DNA from 3 places in the Amorphus sp. MBR-141 genome. Region 3 is predicted to be linked to each of the others. Evidence: predicted binding sites of a transcription regulator. Region 3 holds the regulator's gene; each other region holds the start of a gene.

Region 1 (7,765 bases), on a different contig from region 3:
CTCGTTGGGCAGGCGGGCCCTGACCCGGAACGACCGCGAGGTCTGGTCGATGCGGCTGTCGATCGCGTCGACCTTGCCGGTGAAGCGCCGGTCCGGGAACGCCGCGCTGGTCGCCTCGATCGCCTGGCCGGCGCTGATCTGGCCGTAGACGGTTTCGGGAAGGCGGAACTCGATCTCCACCTCGCTCAGGTCGTCGAGCGTCGTCAGCACGGTGTCGGTGTCGACCCGGGCGCCGAGATCCACCGAGGTGATGCCGAGGACGCCGTCGAACGGGGCGCGGATGGTGCGGTCGGCGAAACTGCGCTCGGCGCGGGCCAGCGCCGCCTGGGCCACGGCATTGCCCGAGCGGAGCTGCTCGAGGCTGGCCTGGCTGATGGTGTTGGAGCGGATGAGGGTCTGGGCGCGTTCGAGCGCCCGCTGCTTCTCCTCCACGGCCGACTTGACCTCCTGGAGGGTGGCGACCTCCATCTCGTCGTCGAGCTGGGCGATCACGCTGCCGGCCTTGATCTCCTGGCCGGGGGTGATGTTGATGGAGGTGATGCGGCCCTCGGCGGAGGGCACGATGTCGATGGACTGGAGCGCGCGGGTTGTGCCGACGGCCTCGACCTTGCGATCGAGGGTGGCGACCCGGGCCGGAGCGACCTCCACGGACACCACCTGGGCTCCGCGCTTGGGAGCGGCATCGGCCGTCTCGTCCGAAGGTTGAAAGTAGGTGTTGTAGAGAAGGTATCCGCCGTAGCCGGCGCCGGCCAGGACGAGCACGATGAGGAGTTGCCTAAGAAGTCCCATTCGCCTCCGCCAGTCGCGAATTCAGGCGTCCTCCCTCCGCATCGACGTCAGGCGCGGGGCGAACACATCAGGCACGAGCACGTTGGAACAGATATCATAACTCTCTGAGCGCTTCGCGGGCGAATTTGCGCACGCACTCATATTTGAAGTCGGCATTGAAGTCTGTGTTCGACGTCTGCCACGGACAGGCGCTGCAGGCCGCGCGCCCTACTGGGAAGGCGCGCGGAACTGGTCGAGCAGCTGGTAGCTGGTCGGGTTGTCCGGGCAGAGGCCGCCGCCGCATTCGAGCACCGTGGACACGCCGTTGGCCAGCACGACCAGGGCGAACAGTCCGACGGCGATGGAGCCGAGGCCGCCGCGGTCCCGCCGGGTGCCGGAGAACTGGCTTTCCAGGAGCAGCATCAGCCCCGAACCGGCCACGACAAGGGCGAACACGATGAACGCCCAGGTGTAATAGTGCAGGCCGAGGAACGGGTCGCCGTAGGCCCCGGTGCCCGGCACCACGTGCAGCGCGATCTGGCGAAGCGCGACGGCGGCGCCGACGAACGCGCCCAGCAGCATCAGCCCGTAGTGGGCCGGGCGCGGCCCGCACAGCACGTTGAGCGCCAGACCGGCGCCGACGATGACGAAGCCGACGCGCTGCAGAAGGCACAGCGGGCAGGGCAGTTCGCCGTAGACGAGTTGCTCGAAGAAGGCCACCAGCAGCACGCCGGAGATGGCGAGGAGGCCGAGGGCGTTCAGGGGACGGGCGAGGTATCCGAACATGGCCTTGCCCTACAGGTCGATGTTGATGGCGTCGGTGGCATGGAAGCGGAACAGGACGAGCGTGAGCACGATGGTCGCGATCACGGTCCACACCGCCGGCAGCCGCGCGTTCATCCAGGCAAGGATGCAAGCCAGCAGGATTCCGAAAAAGGGCAGTGCCATCATGGGTTTTTCCTCTTCCACTCTTATATCGGGCCGAGAATCCATCGGGCCGAGATTCGGCCTTCGTCCCGCAGCGGTCCGGTGACCTAAACACCGGGACGGGACGGCTGCAACAAGAGGACCGCCAATGACGACCGACGATCTCGAGGCCCGGTCGGGCCTGCCGGACGCGCTGCGGGTGCTTCTGGAGAAATATCCGCGGGAAGGCTGGGCGGGCGGCACGCCGATGGGCGGGCTGACCCAGTTCTGGCTGGAGCGGCACCTGATGTTCCGCCAGCTGCTCACCCAGCTCGGCGAGGATGGGCGGGCGCTGGTCGATGCGGGCATCGCGCCGGAGGAATACGGAAAGCGGCTGTCGCGATTCGGCGGGTTCCTGGTGAACCAGCTGCACGAGCATCACCACGTCGAGGACGCGCACTATTTCCCGCTGCTGGCCGCGAAGGAGCCGCGCCTCGCCGCGGGCTTCGAGCTGCTCGACCGCGACCACGTCGCCCTCGACGGGCATCTGACGACCTTCACGAACGAGGCGAACGCACTGCTGGGCGCGCTGCAGGCCAGCGCCGTGACAGGGGGCGAGGACGGGCGCCTGGTGGAGACGCTGGCGCGGCTCGAAGGGTTTCTCGACCGGCATCTGACCGACGAGGAGGAAATTGTCATCCCGGTGCTGCTGGAGCACGGCGAAGGGTCGCTCGGCTGAGCGTAGCGGACAGGCGCGACGCTGTCCCGGACCGGGTCGCCGCAAGCACTCGCGTCGATGAATCGTAATGTTATAATATTCATCTGACGAGATCTGTTGGCAGTTTAGAATTCAACTAGGAACGCGGGCCGGGAAATCCAGGGGAAGACTTGGCGGGGAAGTATTCGTCATTCGCTTGTCATCGAACTGGCGCGAGAGTGTCACGTCCGGGGTGTACCTGCCCGGCAACAGTCCAGACCCGGACTTGAGCCCAGGAGCCCGCCATGTACCGTCACGCCCTTCTTTCGACCGTCGCGCTCGGCCTCGTGTCGACCGCCGCCTTCGCTCAGGACACGTCCATCGCCCAGAAGGACAGCCAGTGGTACACCGATGCCCAGTCGCGCATCGAGGAGATGGCCTCCCGCCAGATCAACACCGGCAAGGCGAAGAACGTCATCCTGTTCATCGCCGACGGCAACGGCATCGGCACCAACTACGCCGTGCGCCTCTATGATGGCCAGCAGAAGGGCATGCTCGGCGAAGAGAACGTGCTTCCCTACGAAGCCTTCCCGAACGTCGCGCTGGTGAAGACCTACAACATCAACGCCCAGACGCCCGATTCCGCGCCGACCGCCGGCTCGATGAACACCGGCGTCAAGCAGCGCTTCAACACCATCAACCTGAACGAGAACGCCATCCACGAGGACTGCGCGTCGGAAAAGGGCAACGGCCTGACGACCTTCTCCGAGATCGCCAGCGGCGAGGGCAAGGCCGTCGGCGTCGTGTCGACCGCCCGCATCACCCACGCCACCCCGGCGGCGGTGTACGCCAAGACGGCGAACCGCGACTGGGAAGCCGAGGCGGACGGCGACTGCATGGACATCGCCACGCAGCTGCTGCAGGCGATGCAGAACGGCACGATCGACTTCGCCATGGGCGGCGGCCGCGGCTACTTCCTGCCGAGCGACGCGACGGATGAAGAAGGCAAGGGCGGCAAGCGCAAGGACGGCAAGAACCTCGTCCAGGCGGCCCAGGATGCCGGCATCCAGTACGCCTGGAACACCGAGACGGTGGACGCCCTCGACCTCGACGGCAAGACCCCGGTGCTGGCGCTGCTGGAAAGCAGCCACATGAAGTACGAGATCGACCGCACCGAAGCCGACGAGCCGTCGCTCACCGAGATGACCAAGGCGGCCATCGAGTACCTCTCCAAGAACGAAGGCGGCTACTACCTCGAGATCGAGTCCGGCCGCGTCGACCACGCCAACCATGACGGCAACGTCTTCCGCGCGCTCACCGACGGCGTCGAGTTCGCCAAGGCCGTCGCCGCCGCCGACGAGCTGACCGACGACGCCGACACGCTGATCATCGTCACCGCCGACCACGAGCACGCGATCGCCTTCAACGGCTACTGCGGCCGTGGTTCGGCCATCAACGGCCTGTGCATGGGCGTCGCCAAGGAAGGCATCAAGCACACCGACGAGCCGGAGCTGGCCGCCGACGGCAAGCCCTACACGGTGGTGGGCTACCTGAACGGCGTTGGCTCGGTGCTGAAGCAGGAAGGCAACGACTACACGGGCTCGCGCGCCGAGCTCACCCAGGAAGAGGCGACCGACAAGGACTACGTCCAGCAGGCGCTGATCCCGATGTCGTCGGAGACCCATTCGGGCGAGGACGTCGCGGTGTTCGCCAAGGGTCCGTGGGCGCACCTGTTCGACGGCATGATCGAGCAGAACTACATCTTCCACGTGATGAACTACGCCGCCAACGGCGGTGCGGCCCAGTAGGGTCGGCGCCGACCTCCGACCGGACACGACGGCTCGGAAAGGCCCGCTTCGGCGGGCCTTTCTCCGTTCTGTCACGGAGATCCGCTATGGGCGATGCGAGCAGCAGCGAGGCGCAATCGATGGACCGGAGACGTTTTCTCGTAGCCCTGGCGGGCATGACGGCGCTGCCGCGGCTCGCCCGCGCCGACGCCGAGCCGCTGCGCATCCGCGCGCTCTACGACAAGGGCTTCGTGTTCTCCAGCGCCGCCGAGGCGCTCGACGGCGACCGCGTCGCCTTCCGCGGCTTCATGGCGCCGCCGCTGAAGGCGGAGTCCACCTTCTTCGTGCTGACGGCGCGGCCGATGGCGGTCTGCCCGTTCTGCGAATCCGAGGCCCAGTGGCCCGACGACATCCTCGCCGTCTACGCCAAGCGGGTGGTCGACGTGATCCCCTTCAACGTCGAGATCGTCGCCCGCGGGCGGCTCGAACTCGGCACCTTCAAGGATCCGGAGACGGGCTTCGTCAGCCGCGTGCGGATCGTCGACGCCACCTTCGAGCGCGTCTGAGGTGGGCCTTCCGCTCGCCATCGACGGGCTGACGGTCACCGGCGACGGCAACCGGACGATCCTGTCGGTCGGCCGGCTGCGGGTGGCGGCGGGCGAGACGATCGGCGTGCGCGGGCCGTCGGGGGCCGGCAAGTCGACGCTGCTGCATGCGCTCGCCGGACTGGTGACGGCGGCCTCCGGCACGGTGCGGTGGGGAGAGACGGACATCGCGGCGCTGTCGGACGGCGGCCGCTCGGCCTTCCGCCGCGATCGCATCGGCATGGTGTTCCAGGACTATCTGCTGTTCGAGGAGCTGACGCCGCTGGCCAATGCCGCCCTCGCCGGCGCCTATGCGCCGCGCCGCCGCCGTGCCGCCATCGACGCGCGGGCCTGCGCCGTCCTCGACCGGCTGGGCATCGGCACGCGCGGAACCCGCAGCGTCGCGAGCTTTTCCGGCGGCGAGCGCCAGCGGGTGGCGGTCGCCCGGGCGCTGGCCACCGATCCGGCCATCGTCCTCGCCGACGAGCCGACGGCGAGCCTCGACCGGGCCGCCGCCGACGCGCTGATCGACGATCTCGTGCGGCTGGCGCGCGACGGCGGCACGACGCTGATCGCCGTCAGCCACGATCCGGCGCTGCACGCCCGCATGGACCGGCTCGTCGACGTGGTCGACGGCCGGCTGGTGGAGGGGGCCGCCGATGCCTGACGCGCTCCTCGACCTGTGGGCGGGGCTTCCGGCCGATGCCCAGGATGCCGTGGTGCTGGTCCTCCTGCTGCTGCCGGCGCTGGTGGTGGGGGCGGGGGTGATCGCCGGCTACCGGCCGTTCGCGCTGGTGCGGGCGCTGCTCTGGCGCTTTCGCTGGACCAACCTGCTGTTCGTGGCGCTGATCGCCGTGTCGATCGGCATCGGCGTCGGGTTGATCGCCCAGGAGCGCGGCCTGCGCCAGGGCACGGCGCGCGCCGCGGAGAAGTTCGACCTCATTGTCGCCGCCCCCGGCAGCGAGCTGACGATGCTGTTCGCGGCCGTCTACCTGCAGCCGAGCGACGTGCCTCTGCTCTCCGGCACGATCTACGACGAGATCGCCACCCACGAGCACGTCAGCCTTGCGGCGCCCATCGCCTACGGCGACAGCTTCGAGAGTTCGCCGGTGATCGGCACGACGGCGGACTTCGTCACCCACCTGTCCGGTGCGCTCGCCGGCGGCCGCCTGTTCGCGGCCCGCCAGGAGGCGGTGATCGGATCCCGCGTGCCGCTGGAGATCGGCGCCACCTTCGAGGCGGCGCACGGCGTCGGCGCGTCGGCCGAGCACGATGCCCACACCGGCTACGCCTACACTGTCGTCGGCCGCATGCAGCCGTCCGGCAGTCCGTGGGACCGGGCGATCCTGGTGCCGGTCGAGGCGGTCTGGGACGTCCACGGCCTGCCGCTCGGCCATGTGCACGCGCGCAGCGACCAGATCGGCCCGCCGTTCGATGCGGAGGAGTTTCCCGGCACCCCCGCCGTGCTGGTGCGCGCCGACGAGCTGTGGGCGAACTACGCGCTGCGCTCCGACTTCACCCGCGACGACACCATGGCCTTCTTTCCCGGCGCCGTTCTGGCGCGGCTGCACGGGCTGATGGGCGACGTGCGCGAGGTCATGTCGGTGATGGCCATCGTCACCCAGGTGCTGGTGACGGCCGGGGTGCTCGCCGGGCTCGTCATCCTGACCCGGCTGTTCGCGCGGCGGCTGGCGCTGCTGCGCGCGCTCGGCGCGCCGCGGCGGTTCGTGTTCGCGGTGGTGTGGAGCTACGCCGCCTGCCTGATCGCCACCGGCGCGCTCGCCGGCCTCGGTCTCGGCGTGGCGGCGACCTCGGTCATCTCGCGGATCGTCACGGAGCGCACCGACATCCTGGTGCGGGCCAGCCTCGGCTGGCCGGAATTCCACCTGATCGCCGGCTTCGTCAGCCTGACCGTCCTGCTGGCGCTGACGCCCGCCTTCATCGCTTCGACCCGGCCCGTGGTCGCCGACCTCAGGGCCTGAGACCCGTCAAGGAAACCCGCCATGGTCCGCGCCGTCTCCCGAGCCTGCCTAGCTCTCGTCGCCGCCACCTCGGTGGCGTTTGCCGCCGACGAGCACGACCCCGATCATCACGTCAGCGAGCTCGCGGGGGTGCGGGCGATCCATGCCTGGACGCGGGCCACCGACGGCGACACGGCGCTGGTCTTCGTGGAGATCGAGAACCGGTCGGAGGCGACTGTCGTGCTGGAAGGCGGGGAGAGCGAGGCGGCGGCGTCCGCCGACCTGGTCGGCTTCCAGATGACCGACGGCCGGCCGGAGTACGTGACGCTACCGAAGATGACGATCGCCGCCGGCCGGGAGCTGGTGCTGGAGCCGGAAGGCCTGGCGTTCCGCCTGACGGGGCTCGGCGCGCCGCTGGCGCAGGGCGACGAGATCGAGTTGGAGCTGGAGTTCGACATCGGCCACATGGACGTGCACGTCGCCGTCGAGGCCGAGACCGCCACCCATCACAGCCACGCCGGCCACGTGCACTGAAGGACCGCGCCCGGGATGCGCCGCGCGGCGGGCGCGGCTCGGCTCCGGAACAATACTTGGAGCCACTCCTCTTCGTTCAGATCGCTTCGATCTGAACGGGAAATGCTCTATTTCGACGCGGTGCTGAACGGCCGGCCGGCGAGCGCGCCGAGAAGTTCGCCGCGTACCTTCGGGTCGGTCCAGTCCAGGGTGCCCGACTTGAGCGCGACCATGCGGTGGTCGGCGTCGAGCAGCACGGTGCTCGGAACGCCCTTCAGGCGGAAGATCCGCGGCGACCATCCGTCCGGATCCTGCCAGACGTCGAAGCCGGTGACGCCGTATGTGGTGCGCAGGGAATGGGCGACGAACTCGTAGGACGTGCGGTCGATCGAGATGACGACCAGCTGCTTGCCAAGCCCCTGTCGCTTCAGGTCCGCGGCGAATGCCGCCACTTCCGGGAGTTCGCGCCGGCACGGGGCGCACCAGGTGGCCCAGAAGTGGACCAGGACCGGGCCCGAGGGCAGCGCGGCCTCGAGCGGCGTGTCGCCG
Region 2 (7,765 bases), on a different contig from region 3:
TCCACTGGGGCAGGGGGTCGCGGTCGGCCATGGGGTATTCGTAGGCCTGCGGCGTGGCCTCCACCAGGCCGACATGGTCGAAGTCCGGGATCCGGAACCGCTTGGCGTAGGGCAGCACCAGCGCGCGCTGGGCGGGCCGCGACCAGCTCTCCTTCGGCGGCGGCGACTTCTCCCCGTCGGCCATCTTGATGTTGACGACCCAGTTCATCAGCTGCCGGCCGTCCTTCTCCGGATGGGCGATCGGATAGAGCACGAACTTGGCGCCCATGCCGCCGCCGATGGCCATGGTGCGGCCGTCGCCCCAGGGCGTCCACATGGCCGCGCCGCGCCACATCAGGACGCCGGTCCAGCTGGGCGGGCCCTCGTTGGGATAGAAGGTCCGGCGGCCGACCGAATGGATGCCGTCGGCGCAGACGAGAACGTCGCCGGTGACCGTCATGCCGGGGCCGCCGGTGACCGCGTCGGCGAAGTGGGCGGTGACCCCGCCCTCCGACTGCATGAAGCCGGCGAGCTGCAGCCCCGTCTGCACCGCGCCCGGGCCCATCCGCTCGACGACGGCGTCGTAGATGAGCTTCTGCAGCCGGCCGCGGTGGATGGAGAACTGCGGAACCGGGTGGCCGGCATCGGTGCCGCGCGGCTCGCGCCACACCTCCTGGCCGAGACGGTTGTAGTAGACGAGCTCGCGGGTCCGCACGCCGACCGCGTCGAGGGCGGGGAGCAGGCCGATCTCGGCCAGCTCACGGATGGCGTGGGGGAGGGTGTTGATGCCGACGCCGACCTCGCGGACCTCCGGCGACTGCTCGTAGACCTCGACGGGCACGCCTCTGCGGTGGAGCATCAGCGCGAGCGTCAGCCCGCCGATGCCGGCTCCGACGACGATGACTTTCATGGACCCCTCCTCCTGAGCCTCTCCAGCGTGGTCCGAAGCGGTCCGGGCGGGGCAGGCTCCACGTCTACACTCGAGAGAAACGTCGCGTCGCTGGGCGGCGCGATGCGCCGGCAGCCCTCCGGCAAGGTGCGGCCGGGCGGTGTGCCGGCCGCCCTGCCGGCGGGAGGCCGGACTACTCGGCTTCCGGCGGCGGCAGGAAGTCGACCTCGTGCTTGGCCGAGACGGCGACGACCTCCGCGGGATCCGCATCGGGCCCGAGATTGTGGAGCGCCCAGAACAGATCGTAAAGACGCGCGGTGGGCGACACCCAGAACAGGCACTTGAATTCGGCGTCGGTCTTGTTGAACAGCCCGTGCGGCACGCCGCGCGGCAGCTTCAGCGTGTCGCCGGGTTCGGCCACGCCTTCCTTGCCGTCGAGCACGTAGTCGAGCCGCCCGGAGAGCATGTAGATGAACTCTTCCTGGGTCGGGTGGATGTGCGGCGGCACGAAGGTGCCCACCGGGAACGTCGCATGCCAGGAGAACGAGCTCTCGCAGTTGTGCTTGGGCACGTAGATCTGGCCGAGAATGTTCCAGCGGATGTTGTCGATGCCGTCGCCGGCCCTGGTCAGGCCGCCCGTCAGGGTGCTCATGGCTTACCTCTCGAAGTGTCGGGGCATGGAATGCAGGCTGGTCCGGCCGGTGCGAGGGCAGGACGGGCAGGGGGGAAACCGGTTCCGCCCGCATCCCGCTCCAGGCCCTCGTCGCTCACGGTCGGCGACGCCGGGCCGATGAGGCCTGACGTCCCGTCGTGATCCGGCACCGTCCGAAACCGGTCTCCTCAGGCTACATCTTGCACTGGGACGCGTAGTTGTCCTGATAGTCTTCGAAGATCTTCTTCTCGATCTGCGTCTCGTACTTGCCGTCGTCGCGCTTGGCGACCTTGACGAGATAGAAGTCCTGGATCGGGAAGTGGTTGTTGCCGATCTTGAAGTCGCCGCGCAGCGATTCGAAGTCGGCCTTCTCGAGCGCGGCGATGATGCCGGCCTTGTCGGACAGGTCGCCGTCGACGGCCTTCACCGCGGCGTCGATCATCTGGGCCGCGTCATAGGCCTGCATGGCGTAGGTGCCCGGGATCCGGCCGAACTTCTCCTCGTACTTCTTCACGAAGGCCTTCGACTGGGGCAGGTCCATGTCCGGGGCCCAGTTGGCGCCGCCGAAGAAGCCTACGGCGGCGTCCTGCTGGGCGGGCAGGGTGGTCTCGTCGACGGTGAAGGCGGACAGGAACGGGATCGTCTCCAGCCCGGCCTGACGATACTGCTTCACCAGGTTCACGCCCATGCCGCCCGGCATGAAGGTGTAGACGGCGTCCGGCTTGGCGGCCGCGATGCGGGCGAGTTCGGCGGAAAAGTCGAGCTGGCCGAGCGGGGTGTAGACCTCGTCGGCGATCTCGCCGCTGTAGGAGTGCTTGAAGCCCGCCAGCGCGTCCTTGCCGGCCTGGTAGTTCGGCGCCATCAGGAAGACCTTCTTGAAGCCTTCGTCCTGGGCGTACTTGCCGAGCACCTCGTGCACCTGGTCGTTCTGGTAGGACGAGACGAACAGGTATTCGTTGCAGCCCGGACCGGCGAGCACCGACGTGCCCGCGTTCGGGCTGATCAGGAACGTCTCGGATTCGGTCACCGGCTTGGCGATGGCCATCAGGATGTTGGAGAAGATCGGGCCGACGACGAAGTTCGCCTTGTCGCGCTCGACCAGTTCCTTGGCCTTGTTCACCGCGACGTCGGGCTTCAGCTCGTCGTCGATGGAAATGACTTCGGTCTCGACGCCGCCGAGCTTGCCGCCCTTGTCCTCCACGGCCAGCAGGAAGCCGTCGCGGGCCTGTTCGCCGAGGATGGCGGCCGGGCCCGACAGCGTGAACATCAGCCCGACGGTGAGCTTGTCATCGGCAGACTGGGCAAGCGCCGTGCCGGTGAGGGTCGCGGCCATTGCGAGGCCTAGAACGGTGGTCCGGATGGATGGCATGGGAACGGGTCTCCGCGGGTGATGCTGTTTCGCTCTGGAACGGCGCCGGCCCGACAACGGACGGGCGGGCCGGATCGGGTCGGCGGTGCGTCGGCATGCGCGGGGGCTGCGTCCGGCGTTCTCCCTGACCGGCGCGCAGGCCCCGACGGCAGCTCCGCGCGGGTGCGGCGACCGAGGGGTCGACGCGGCCGGGATCTGCCGTCGAAATTATTTTATGCCTAAACTATCTCGATCGACAACCGCCGTGATCACCGGCGCGACACGACGCGGAATTGGGCAGTCCGGGCGCTGGCTCCGCGCGGCGCACCGCCGCGGTCATGGACGCGGGCGGCATTCCTCGGGGAGCACCGGTGAGTCAGCCGTCGTTGGAGGCGTTGAGATCTTCGGGATGGATGCCTTCGCACGACGGGAGAGGGGCGTCCTGGGCACGAACGCCGGGGCCGCCGGTCTCGTCGGCGTCGAGAAAGACGACGCCCTCGGCCTCGAAGGCGGTGCGCAGCCGCTCCGCGACGGCCGGATCGCCGTCGCCGCCCTGTTCGAGCCGCTCGATGTCGTTCGCCTGCAGCCCGACGCGGCCGGCGAGTTCCTCCGGCGCCCAACCGAGCGCGGCGCGGGCCATGCGGATCTGTACGGGTTTCATGGAGCGGTCACCGGTCTCGCGCATGGCATCTCCGCAGGAAGGAGCCGAACGGGCTCGCGATCGTCACGTTGGCGGCTTCGATCCCGTCCTGCAGGATCGACGCGCGCCCGGAAGGGGCCGGCAAAGCGGGCATGGCGAACGACGGCCTGCATCGGCATGTCTCAGCCATGTCGCCGTCTCGCCGCCGCCGGCACGATGGTGCCGACCTCGAGGCGATCGATCCTGAGGCGGCCGATCTCGGCCTCGCCGATCCGCGCCCGCCGGACCGAGAGCCGGCCGATGGCAAAGGCGCCGATGGCGACGGCGCCGACGGCAAGCGATCCGAGCGCCAGGGCTCCGATGGCGCCGGTGCCGAGGGCCCCGGCTCCAAGCGCACCCGACCGGTAGGCCCGGTGCGGGAGCGGCAAGGCGGCGGTCGTCGGCAGCCGCCTTGCCGGCCCGCCCGCAACCTCCGGCCGGCCGTTCCGGCGCACGTGCGTGCCGTCCGGATCCCTCATCGGCCCGCCGGGCGCGCCGGGGCGGGGCTCAGTCGATCGTTCCGGACCATGCCGCTCGCTCCGCATTGCCGCGTCCTCATGCCTGGTCGGCCCTCGCCCCCGAAGCCTCCGGCATTCCCCTGATTGTCCTCCACGCTAGTGGTTGCCCACGGCGCGGGCAAGATCGGTCGAAAGCGCCGGGGGACGAGCGGCTGTTACCGAACCGTCGCGGCGTTGTCGCGGCGCCGACATCGATCGGTGCGATCTCCAGGGGAGTTCACGACATCCTCCGGAGACAGCCATGCTGCGCACCCTGCTGACATCCACGATCGTGCTCGCCGCCGCCGCTCCGGCGATCGCCGAGACCCCCACCGTCGCGCTGGAATTCCGCGGCGTGATCGAACTGCCCCAGGATCTCGTCGTCGACGGCCAGACCTTCGGCGGCATTTCCGGCGTCGCCTACGACCCGCAAGCGAAGCTGTTCTACGGCGTCGGCGACGACCTGAAGAACGCCCGCTTCCACACGATCGCGATCGACCTCTCCGACGGGACGCTCGACGAGGGCGACGTGGAGGTGAAGTCGTCGGTGCTGATCAAGGACATCGACCAGCAGCCGTTCCCCGACGGCTCCGTCGATCCCGAGGGTCTGGTGATCCTGGACAACGGCGACCTGCTGATCGCTGCCGAGCCGGTCGGCGACACGTTCCCCGCCTTCATCCGCCGCTACAAGGCCGACGGCACCTTCGTCGCCGCGCTGCCGCTCGACGCCGCGCGCTACGACCCACGCCTGAAGGAGGGCCGCGGCGCGCGCAACTCCGGCGGCTTCGAATCCCTGGTCCTGACCGACGACAAGGCGACGCTCTACGCGGCCTTCGAGAAGCCGCTCGGCCAGGACGCGGCCGCGTACGACCCGAAGACGGAATCGACCGCCCGCATCCTCGTCCTCGATCCCCGGACCGGTGCCAAGCAGGCCGAGTACGTCTACACGGTCGGGACGATGACCATCGCGCCGCAGCCGGCCGACGGCGGCTACGGCCGCGGCCTCAACGACCTGCTGGTGCTGGAGCCGGGCCGGTTCCTGTCCGTCGAGCGGCAGTACGCCCAGGGCGTCACCGGCGGCGCCGGCTCGCGGCCGGTGGAGATCTTCGAGGTGTCAACGGACGGCGCCAGCGACGTGAAGGACGTCGACGCGCTCACCGGCGACGAGACGCCGGTCGCCAAGACGCTGGTGCTCGATCTCGACACGCTGCGCGGCCAGAAGGGGGTCGAGCGGATCGGCAGCCACGAGGTGCTGGCGTTCGGGCCGGAGCTGCCGGACGGCGCCCGGAGCCTCGTGATGATCGAGGACAACGACTTCGATCGCCCGACGCAGATCCTGCTGTTCGCGCTGACGGCGAAGTAGCGGATCGGCTGATCCGGATGCACGCCGCACGGCTGCGGCCGACGGAAAGAACGGCTGCGGCCGGTGGAGAGAGAGACGACGGGCGCCGGCCTGACGGCGCCCCGGGCGCACCCCGGGACGCGAACCCGGCGGGAGCAGGGGGCCGGATGCCCCCTGCGTGGCGTGACGGGATCACGCGCGGGTGCGGGCACCGGGCCGCCTTGGCCCGGCAGCCGCATCACATGGCCGGCATGATGGTGATGTCGCGGATCTCGCCGTCGGCGCCCTCGATGGCACCCTTGCCCTCGGCCTTGCCGCTCTCGAGGTCGACCTCGTAGAGCATGTTGCCGGTGACGAGCCAGGCGGTGTTGTCCATGTCGGCGTCGGTGGCGACGTCGAAGGCGTAGACCGCGCCCGGGTCGGCGATGCCGAACTTGCCGATGGCGGCGAGCGTGCCGTCGTTCGGCGAGGTCTGCCGGATCAGCGCCCCGATGGTGGCGTCGACGTCGTACATCGCCGTCTTGTCCGGCTTGCCGTAGGCGTTGATGTAGGCGGCGGCCACGATGTTCGGAGCCTCGCCGGCGTGCATGTCCTTCTCCTCGAAGGCCAGGCTGCCGTCGACGGTCACCGCCCCGGTGTCGACGTCGACCCGGTGGTTGGTGGTGCCGGTCATGTAGCGCAGCTTGTCGGCCATCGGATTGAAGTCGACGATCACCGGCGCGTCGGTCATCGGCAGCTTCTTGTCCATCGTCGACAGCGTCGTCGCCTTGCCGGTCTTCGGGTCGATGGAGACGACGACGCTGTCCGGCGTCACGCCGATCAGCGTGTTGTTGGAGGGCCGCAGGTCGATGCCGACCAGCTTGTTGACCCCGGATGCTTCCATGGTGCCCGAAACCTCGAGCGTGTCGGTGTCGAACATGACCAGCGTCTTGTCGCCGCTCAGTCCGATGGCGGGCGCGGCGCTGAGCGCGGTGGTGGTGACGAACAGGGCGGTCGTCGACAGGAGCACGAAACGGGTCATCTGAATTTCTCCAGGTTCCGAAGCTGCAGGATTGCGGAGCTTCGACCCTGAAGACACGGCGGACGGCCGGGTGGATGCAGCAGGCGAAACTTTTTTGCATCCGTTCGCCGGGCTGGCGTGTCTGCCGGTCAGACGGAAGAAGGAATCTGGACGGGTGACGAACACACGTGCGATAGAGCGGAGCATGAGCCCGGCCGATCGGACCACTCCCCTCGACAGCGTGCCGATGGCGGAGTCCCGGCTCTCGTCCGCGCTGGAGGCGTGCGCCCGCGGCGACCAGTCCGGGCTGGGCATCATCCTCGATACCGAAGGCGGCAGGCTGCTCGGACTGGCGCGGCGGATGCTGCAGCGCGACGAGCTCGCCGAGGAGGCGCTGCAGGACGCCATGGTGCGGATCTGGCAGAAAGCCGGTCAGTTCCGGGCCGAGCACGGCTCCGCCCGGGGCTGGATCTATGCCGTGCTGCGCAACCGCTGCCTGAACATCCTGCGCGACGGCCGCCGGCTCGCCATCGTCGCGCCGGAAGACCTCACCGCCATGCAGGACGCCCGGCAGGAGGCCGCTTCGCCGGACGTCTGGCAGGGGCTGCCCGGCAGTGACGGCCTGCGCGCCTGCCTCGAGGCGCTCGAGCCGGAAACCCGGCGCTGCATCCTGCTCGCGCACGTCGGCGGCTACAGCCACGGGGAGATCGCGGCCCTCCAGCGCGTGCCGCTCGGCACCGCCAAGTCGTGGATTCGGCGCGGGCTCCTCAGCCTGAGGGAGTGTCTGTCATGACGCGACCGATCGAAGACCTCGCGGAGGACTACGTTCTCGGGCTTCTCGACGCGGCGGAGGCGGCGGAAGTCGAACGGCTGATCGCAACCGACGCCGCCGCCGCGCGCACCGTCGGCCGGGTGCGGGATCGCTTTCTCGCGCTCGACCTGACGGCGCCGTCCGTCGACCTGCCGGAGGATTTCCGGGCCCGGGTCGCGGCCGCGGTGGCGACGGCGGACGGCGGCGATGCGCCGGCCGACGCCCCGGTTCCGGCGGCCGCCAACCAGAACCTTCCGCAGCGCCAGCGCCGCTGGACGACCGCGGCCGCCGCGGCGATCGTGGCGCTCGGCGTGGGCGTCGGCCTCGGCACGCTCGTCAGCACGCCCGAACCGATGGTGATCGCCGTGCTGCTGGATTCCGAGGGGGCCCCGACGGCGGTGGTCGAGGACTTCGGCAACGATACCGCCACGGTGCGGTTCCTGTCGGATCTCGAGGTGCCGGCCGGCCAGGTGATGCAGGTCTGGACGCTGCCGTCGCAGGATCGCGGCCCGGTCTCGCTCGGGCTGGTCGAGGCCGCACGGGCCTCCACGCTGCGCTGGTCCGACCT
Region 3 (7,765 bases):
CGCCACCACGACGCCGTCGAACGGCGCCTTGAGCGACGTGTCGGCGAGGTCGCGCTCGGCGTTGCGGACGCGCCATTCGAGCCGTTCGATGGTGGCCGTCTGCTGGTCGATGCCGGCCTTCTCGATGGCGATCTCGTTGGTCAGCTGGTCGAGCGACTGGCGGCGCTGGCTCACCAGCAGCGTGCGCTCGTCGACCGACTGCGCGGTGCCGGCCTGGCGTTCCACCAGCGTCCGGGCCCGCTCCAGGTCGCGCTCGGCGAGCTCCAGCTGGGTCTGCACCTGCTCCAGCGCACCGCTCTTCAGGGCGACGCGGGCCTTGGCCGCCGCCATCTCCGCCTTCGCCTCGGCCAGGTTGGCGCGGGCCTCCACCAGCGCACCCTCGTAGGCGAACGGATCGATGCGCAGCAGCGTCTCGCCCTCGGCGACCGCGCCGCCGACCCGGACCGACGGCGACACCTCGACGATCTCGCCGCCGACCAGCGCCCGCAGCTCGACCCGGGCGGCGGACACGACCTCGCCGTAGACCGCCACCGTCGGGCGGTGGGGGCCGCGGTCAAGCTCGGCGGTTTCGACGGAATAGGCCGTTTCCTCGGGCGCCTTGCGGGCGACCTCGGGCCTGGAGGCGATCAGCCACTGGGTCAGCGCCACCGCCCCGGCGAGCACCAGCACCGGCAGCACGGCCTTGGCGGCAACGCCAAGGGCCGTCCGCATCCGCTTTCGGGGACTGGGCTGGTGGTCTGCCAACGTCGATCAAGCCTCATCACCGGGCCGCCGGCGGAAGCCGGGCCCGTTCTGGACACGCTAACGCGTGGCCTGCGCTCGTCCTACGAGTCCGTCTCGAAATCGGATGGATCGAACCGGTAGGTGGAGCTGCAGAACTCGCAGGTCACGACGATTTCGCCGTCCTCGACCATGTCGCGGCGCTCCTCGGCATCGAACTGGCGGACGATGCCCTCCACCCGCTCGCGCGAGCACGAGCAGATCTCGGCCACCGGCAGCGGCTCGAACACCCGCACGTCGCGCTGGTGGAACAGCCGCAGCAGCAGCCGCGGCGGCGCGATCTCCGGGTCGATGAGCTCGACGTCGTCGAGGGTGCCGACGCGCGCCAGCGCCTCGACCCAGGCGTCGTCGGGCTCGGCCTCCGGCGTGGTCATCGTTTGCGGCGCGTCGCCGGGATCGAGATCGCGGTGGCGGACGCGGTCCTCCGACTCCGGCAGGAACTGCACCAGCACGCCGCCGGCGCGCCAGCTGTGCCGCGGCCCCTCGCCCTCGCGCCGCTCCAGCACCTCCGCCACGGCAAGCCGCACCGTGGTGGGGATCTGCTCGGACTGGGCGAAATAGGCATGCGCCACCTCTTCCAGGCTGGCGCCCTCCAGCGCGACGACGCCCTGGTAGCGGCGCATGTGGCCGCCGGGATCGATGGTCAGCGCCAGCTGGCCCTTGCCGACCAGGTCGGTGAAGGCGACGGTGCCCGCCTCGGCCAGCGCGGCGATCGCCTCTGCGTCGAAGCGCGCATAGGCCCGCACCCGGTCGGGCGAGCGGAAGTCCACCACCAGCAGGCTCACCGGCCCGTCGCTCTGGATCTGGGTGATGAACCGCCCCTCGAACTTGAGGGCGCTGCCCAGCAGCACGGTCAGCACCATCGCCTCGCCGAGCAGCCGGGCGACCGGCTCCGGATAGCCGTGGCGCGACAGCACGCCATCGACCACCGGGCCGAGATGGGCCACGCGCCCGCGCACGTCGAGCGCGTTCACTGCAAAAGGCAGAACGAGATCGTCGGGGGGCAACCTCAAGGGGTCTGCGCCACCGCTCGTCATTCCGCCGCCAACGTCTCCGCCAAACACCATGCCAGAATTCCTTTCTGCGCATGTAGGCGGTTTTCGGCCTCGTCAAAGACCACCGACTGCGGCCCGTCGATCACGCTTTCCGTGACCTCCTCGCCGCGGTGGGCCGGCAGGCAGTGCATGAAGATCGCCTGCGGGTTGGCCGCCGCCATCAGCCGGTCGTTGACCTGATAGGGCTTCAGAAGGTTGTGGCGGCGCTCGCGTTCGCGGTCGCCCATCGACATCCAGGTGTCGGTGACGACGCAGTCGACCCCGTCGACGGCCTCGAACGGATCGTCGGTCCAGACCACCTTGGCGCCGGCGGCGCGGGCCCGCTCGATGCTGCCGTCGTTGGGCGCCAGCTGCTTCGGCGTGGCGATGCGCAGCTCGAAGGCGAAGCGCTCGGCGGCGTGCAGCCAGGAGGCCAGCACGTTGTTGGCATCGCCCGTCCAGGCGACGCTCTTGCCGGCGATCGGCCCGAGGTGCTCCTCGAAGGTCAGCACGTCGGCCATGATCTGGCACGGATGCGAGACCTTGGTGAGGCCGTTGATGATCGGCACGGTGGCGAACTCGGCGAACTCGATGAGCGCGTCGTGGTCGAGGATGCGGATCATCACCGCGTCGACGTAGCGCGACAGCACGCGCGCCGTGTCGGCGATGGTCTCGCCGCGGCCGAGCTGCATTTCGGCGCCGGTCAGCATGATCGTCTCGCCGCCGAGCTCGCGCATCGCCACGTCGAACGAGACGCGGGTGCGGGTCGACGGACGCTCGAACACCATCGCCAGCACGCGGCCGGCCAACGGTCCGTGGCCGCGGCGGGCGCCGTCGCGGGTGCCCTTCATGGCGCGGCTGTTGTCGATGATCCCCCGCAGCACATCCTTGGAGAGGACGTCCAGGTCGAGAAAGTGCCGTGTCTTGCCGTTCGTCGTCATGCCGTACCCCCGGCCTTGGTCAGTTCGCTCGCCTCCAGCGCCGTCGCGGCGTCGTCGAGGCGGTTGATGGCTTCGTCGATCTCCGCCGCGGTCACCACCAGCGGCGGCAGCAGACGGACGACGTTGTCGCCCGCGCCGATGGTGACGAGACCCGCCTTGCGCGCCGCCAGCACCACGTCGCCGGACGGAGCCCGGCATTTCAGGCCCAGCATCAGGCCCTCGCCGCGCACGCTTTCGAAGATGCTCGGATGGGAATCCACCACCGCTGCGAGCTTCTGTTTCAAGATCAGGCCTTTCTCGGCCACCTGGTCGAGAAAGCCGGGTGCCAGCACCACGTCGAGCACGGCATTGCCGATCGCGCAGGCGAGCGCGTTGCCGCCATAGGTGGAGCCATGGGTGCCCGGCACCATGGCGTCGCCCACCTCGGCCGTCGCCAGGCACGCGCCCAGCGGGAAGCCGCCGCCGACGCCCTTGGCGATCGCCATCACGTCCGGGGTGATCCCCGACCACTCGTAGGCGAACAGCTTGCCGGTGCGGCCGATGCCGGTCTGCACCTCGTCGAGGACGAGCAGCGTGCCGGTCTCGTCGCACAGCTCGCGCAGCTTGCGCATGAACTCGTTGGCGAACGGGCGGATGCCGCCCTCGCCCTGCACCGGCTCGATCATCACCGCCGCCGTGTCGGGGCCGACGGCCGCCTTCACGGCCTCGAAGTCGCCGAACGGCACATGGTCGAAGCCCTCCATCGGCGGGCCGAAGCCTTCCAGGTACTTCGCCGTGCCGCCGGCCGCGATGGCGGCCATGGTGCGGCCGTGGAAGGCCCCTTCGAAGGTGACGATCCGGTAGCGGTTCGGCGCGCCGTTGGCGAAGTGGTAGCGCCGCGCCGTCTTGATCGCCGCCTCGGTCGCCTCGGTGCCGGAGTTGGTCACGAAAACGCGGTCGGCGAAGGTCGCCGCGCACAGGCGCTCGGCGAACCGCTCCTGCTCGGGAATCCGGAACACGTTCGAGGTGTGCCAGACCTTGCTGGCCATGGCGGTCATGGTTTCGACCAGGTGGGGATGGGCGTGACCGAGCGCGGTCACGGCGATGCCCGAGCCGAAATCGAGATATCGTCGGCCGTCGGACCCGTTGAGCCAGGCACCCTCGCCGCTCTCGAACGAGAGATCAGCGCGCGCATAGGTCTTGTACAGGGCCGACGTTGTCATTGGTTCTCTCAAGTTTAGGTGCCGCGGTCGGATTGTTGGCACCCGAAAAACAAATCGTGCCGCCAAGAGGCGGCACGATGGAAAGCTTTCTATATTCGAGGAACGCCGCCCGCTGTCAATGTCCGACGGCCTTCCGGCAGGGTTCCCGCATGGCTGCGGCGGCGGGAATTCGGTTGGGGAAAACCGACGCGCCGCAGGCCACCTGGATCAGCTGAATCTTGTCATCGATTCGCGTGATGTTGTAGTATCTAAATCGTTAAGGCACGACATATCGTGCACGGCCCCACCCAGACCCGCATCGGCGCACACACGCGGCGTTGTCCGCGAGGCCGAAGGATTCTGCGAGCCACAGACGGAGGTCCCGAGATGGCCGACGACACACCGATGTCCTGGACTGAAGAACGCGTTTCGCTCCTCGAGAAACTCTGGGCCGAGGGGCTGAGCGCGAGTCAGATCGCCGGACAGCTGGGAGGTATCACCCGCAACGCGGTGATCGGCAAGATCCATCGCCTCGGCCTGTCCGGTCGCGCCAAGGCGCCGGGCGCGTCCCGGCCGCGCAAGCCGCGCCCGGCCTCCAAGCCGAGCGGCGGCCGCGTCGGGGGCAACGGCGGCGGCGCGACCACCAGTGGCGGTGGCGGCGGCGGCGCGGCGATCTCCCGCCAGACCCGTCTCGTCGGCAACACCGCGCTGAAGATCGTCGCCCAGGCCGAGATGGAAACCCAGCTGGCGCCGACCGCGGCGATGTCGGCCGAAGTCGTCCCGTTCGGCGAGCGCAAGACGCTGATGGAGCTCAACGAGCACACCTGCCGCTGGCCGATGGGCGATCCGGGCAGCGACGACTTCGCCTTCTGCGGCCGCGAGTCGACGCCCGGCCAGCCCTACTGCAACGCCCATTCGCGGGTCGCCTACCAGCCGGCGCCCGATCGCCGCAAGTCCCGCTCCGGCGGCGGTGGCAGCGGCAGCCGCTGACCGGCGCCGCAGCCCGGGTAGCGGGTATGGGGCCACGTCCAGTCGATCAGGTGTGACCGCCTGATCGGACGTGGCTCTGGCCCGGCCGCCCGTCCTGAGCCTGCCAGATCCCGGCGCCGCGGCGCCGGGATTTTTCGTGCCCGGCGCCGTGCCTGGAAGGACGACGCGTCCGGCACGACGGCGGCCGCCCGCCATCGGCGCGCCGCCCCCGCCGCTCCGGCTCCGGCTATTTCTCCAGGACGGCGAACTGGTCGTTGAAGGCATAGCCCGCCCCGCGCACCGTGCGGATCGGATCGAGCGCCTTGCCGCGGTTGATCGCCTTGCGCAGCCGGCCGACGTGCACGTCCACGGTGCGCTCGTCGACATAGACGTCGTGGCCCCACACCCCGTCGAGCAGCTGCTCGCGGGAGAACACCCGGCCCGGCGACTGCATCAGGAACTCCAGCAGGCGGAACTCGGTCGGCCCGAGATGGATCTCGCGGCCGGCCCGGCGCACCCGGTGGGTGGTGCGGTCGAGCTCGATGTCGCCCGCCGACAGCATGCCCGACACCACCGCCGGCTTGCTGCGGCGCAGGATCGCCCGGATCCGCGCCATCAGCTCCGGCACGGAGAACGGCTTCACCATGTAGTCGTCGGCGCCGGTCGACAGGCCGCGGATGCGTTCGGCTTCCTCGCCCCGCGCCGTCAGCATGATGACCGGCAGCTTCTCGGTCTGGGCGCGGTTGCGCAGCCGCCGGCACAGCTCGATGCCGGACAGGCCCGGCAGCATCCAGTCGAGGATGAGCACGTCCGGCACGCTCTCCCGCAGCCGGATCTCGGCGTCGTCGCCGCGCGCGCAGGCGTCGACCGCGTAGCCTTCCGCCTCCAGGTTGTAGCGCAGCAGCAGCGTCAGCGATTCCTCGTCCTCGACGATCAAGACCTTCGGCATGAGCGCACGCCCCCGTTCCTGCTCAATCGTCTGCGCTGTAATTGGCCGGGATATAGCTTGATTCATCATGCTTGGGTCGTTCCTCCTGCGGCTGCTCGCCGGTGACCATGAAGTGGATGTTTTCGGCGATGTTGGTCGCGTGATCGCCGATCCGCTCGATGTTCTTCGCGCAGAAGAGGAGATGGGTGCAGAAGGTGATGTTGCGCGGATCCTCCATCATGTAGGTCAGGAGTTCGCGGAACAGCGAGGTGTACATGGCGTCGATCTCGTCGTCGCGGTTGCGCACCGCATGGGCCGCCTCGAGATCCTGGGCCGTGTAGGCGTCGATCACCGCCTTCAGCTGCTCCAGCGTGATCTCCGAGATGTGCTCGACCCCGAAGATCAGCCGCTTCGAGTGGAACTGGCCCTGCAGCGCGATCACCCGCTTGGCGATGTTCTTGGCAAGATCGCCGACCCGTTCCAGGTCGCTCGACACCCTGAGCGCCGCGATGATCTCGCGCAGGTCCTTGGCGACCGGCTGGCGGCGCGCGATGACGCTGATGGCGCGCTCCTCCACCTGCCGCTGCATCTCGTCGAGGCGGTGGTCCTGGAGGATGACGCCCTGGGCCCGGGCGATGTCGATCTTGGCCAGCGCCGTCACCGCCTCGGAGACCAGCCGCTCGGCCAGCCCGCCCATTTCGGCGATGCGGCCGACCAGGTCGCGCAGTTCCTCGTCGTAGGCTCCGGTGATGTGGTCGCTCATGTCGGTTTCTTCTTCGTTCGCCGGAGCACGCCCCGCTCGGATCGGGCTGATCCGGGCGGCGCGGATGTGCTCGCCTGATGACCCGCGATGACGATGACTCCAGGTCCGGGCGACCTGCAATCACAAACCGCGGCCGTTGCGCGCGACCCGGCGCGGGACCGGGCCGACCGGGCCGCCCCCGGCCCGGCCGCTCAGCCGAAGCGGCCGGTGATGTAGTCCTGGGTGCGCGTTTCCTTCGGGCTGGTGAAGACGAAGTTGGTGGGCCCCTCCTCGACCAGCAGCCCGAGATGGAAGAACGCCGTGCGCTGGGAGACGCGCGCCGCCTGCTGCATCGAATGGGTGACGATGACGATCGTGTAGTTCTCGCGCAGCTCGTCGATCAGCTCCTCCACCTTGGCGGTGGCGATCGGGTCGAGGGCCGAGCACGGCTCGTCCATCAGGATCACTTCCGGGTTCACCGCGATGGCGCGGGCGATGCACAGGCGCTGCTGCTGGCCGCCCGACAGGCCGGTGCCGGCCTCGTGCAGCCTGTCCTTCACCTCGTTCCACAGGCCCGCCTTCTGCAGGCTCTTCTCGACGATCTCCTCGAAGTCCGCCTTCGAGCGGGCGAGGCCGTGGATCTTCGGGCCGTAGGCGATGTTGTCCCAGATCGACTTCGGGAACGGGTTCGGCTTCTGGAACACCATGCCGACGCGCGCCCGCAGCTCGACCACGTCGAGGCGCGGATCGTAGATGTTGGTGTCCGAGATCAGCATCTCGCCCTCGACCCGGCAGCTGTCGATGGTGTCGTTCATGCGGTTGAAACAGCGCAGGAACGTCGACTTGCCGCAACCCGACGGGCCGATGAAGGACGTCACCGCCCGCTCGGGAATGTCGATGGAGACCCCGTACAGGGCCTGCTTCGCGCCGTAGAACACATCGACGCCCGAGGCCTTGATCTTCACCGGCCGCGGCTGCGCGTCCGGCGTCCGGACGGTCTCCACCATCACCTTTTCCTTCGCTTCGACTGCCACTGCACTCATCACCACTCTCCCGTCACTTGCGAGGCTGGCCCGGTCCCGGTCGCCATCCTCGGTTCGATTACCAGCGCCGCTCAAGCTTGCTGCGCAAAAATATCGCGATCATGTTCATCACGATCAGGAAGCCGAGCAGCACGAGGATCGCCGCCG

Evidence for each region. Region 3 encodes PhoB, which activates phosphate uptake and scavenging genes when phosphate is short. Its sites were predicted from a motif close to TGTCATNNANCTGTCAT; they were not measured.
Region 1: the regulator PhoB is predicted to act here: its motif matches at 2,579-2,595, upstream of ACSSVZ_RS08890 (alkaline phosphatase).
Region 2: the regulator PhoB is predicted to act here: its motif matches at 4,219-4,235, upstream of ACSSVZ_RS16990 (esterase-like activity of phytase family protein).

The regions. Positions count from the first base shown of each region.
Region 1 is NZ_JBRJGW010000005.1:164,795-172,559, forward strand. It holds gene ACSSVZ_RS08870 (efflux RND transporter periplasmic adaptor subunit) at 1-789, opposite strand, end outside; gene ACSSVZ_RS08875 (disulfide bond formation protein B) at 997-1,554, opposite strand; gene ACSSVZ_RS08880 (DUF5993 family protein) at 1,564-1,719, opposite strand; gene ACSSVZ_RS08885 (hemerythrin domain-containing protein) at 1,844-2,413, shown strand; gene ACSSVZ_RS08890 (alkaline phosphatase) at 2,677-4,179, shown strand; gene ACSSVZ_RS08895 (hypothetical protein) at 4,266-4,724, shown strand; gene ACSSVZ_RS08900 (ABC transporter ATP-binding protein) at 4,726-5,409, shown strand; gene ACSSVZ_RS08905 (FtsX-like permease family protein) at 5,402-6,724, shown strand; gene ACSSVZ_RS08910 (copper chaperone PCu(A)C) at 6,746-7,237, shown strand; gene ACSSVZ_RS08915 (TlpA family protein disulfide reductase) at 7,345-7,765, opposite strand, start outside.
Region 2 is NZ_JBRJGW010000012.1:143,953-151,717, forward strand. It holds gene ACSSVZ_RS16965 (flavin-dependent oxidoreductase) at 1-889, opposite strand, end outside; gene ACSSVZ_RS16970 (cupin domain-containing protein) at 1,062-1,520, opposite strand; gene ACSSVZ_RS16975 (ABC transporter substrate-binding protein) at 1,714-2,889, opposite strand; gene ACSSVZ_RS16980 (helix-turn-helix domain-containing protein) at 3,245-3,553, opposite strand; gene ACSSVZ_RS16985 (hypothetical protein) at 3,691-4,026, opposite strand; gene ACSSVZ_RS16990 (esterase-like activity of phytase family protein) at 4,307-5,407, shown strand; gene ACSSVZ_RS16995 (DUF4394 domain-containing protein) at 5,625-6,407, opposite strand; gene ACSSVZ_RS17000 (sigma-70 family RNA polymerase sigma factor) at 6,592-7,179, shown strand; gene ACSSVZ_RS17005 (anti-sigma factor) at 7,176-7,765, shown strand, end outside.
Region 3 is NZ_JBRJGW010000003.1:295,368-303,132, forward strand. It holds gene ACSSVZ_RS06215 (efflux RND transporter periplasmic adaptor subunit) at 1-711, opposite strand, end outside; gene ACSSVZ_RS06220 (Hsp33 family molecular chaperone) at 825-1,847, opposite strand; gene argF (ornithine carbamoyltransferase) at 1,814-2,755, opposite strand; gene ACSSVZ_RS06230 (acetylornithine transaminase) at 2,752-3,957, opposite strand; gene ACSSVZ_RS06235 (GcrA family cell cycle regulator) at 4,324-4,926, shown strand; gene phoB (phosphate regulon transcriptional regulator PhoB) at 5,153-5,854, opposite strand; gene phoU (phosphate signaling complex protein PhoU) at 5,877-6,596, opposite strand; gene pstB (phosphate ABC transporter ATP-binding protein PstB) at 6,788-7,582, opposite strand; gene pstA (phosphate ABC transporter permease PstA) at 7,677-7,765, opposite strand, start outside.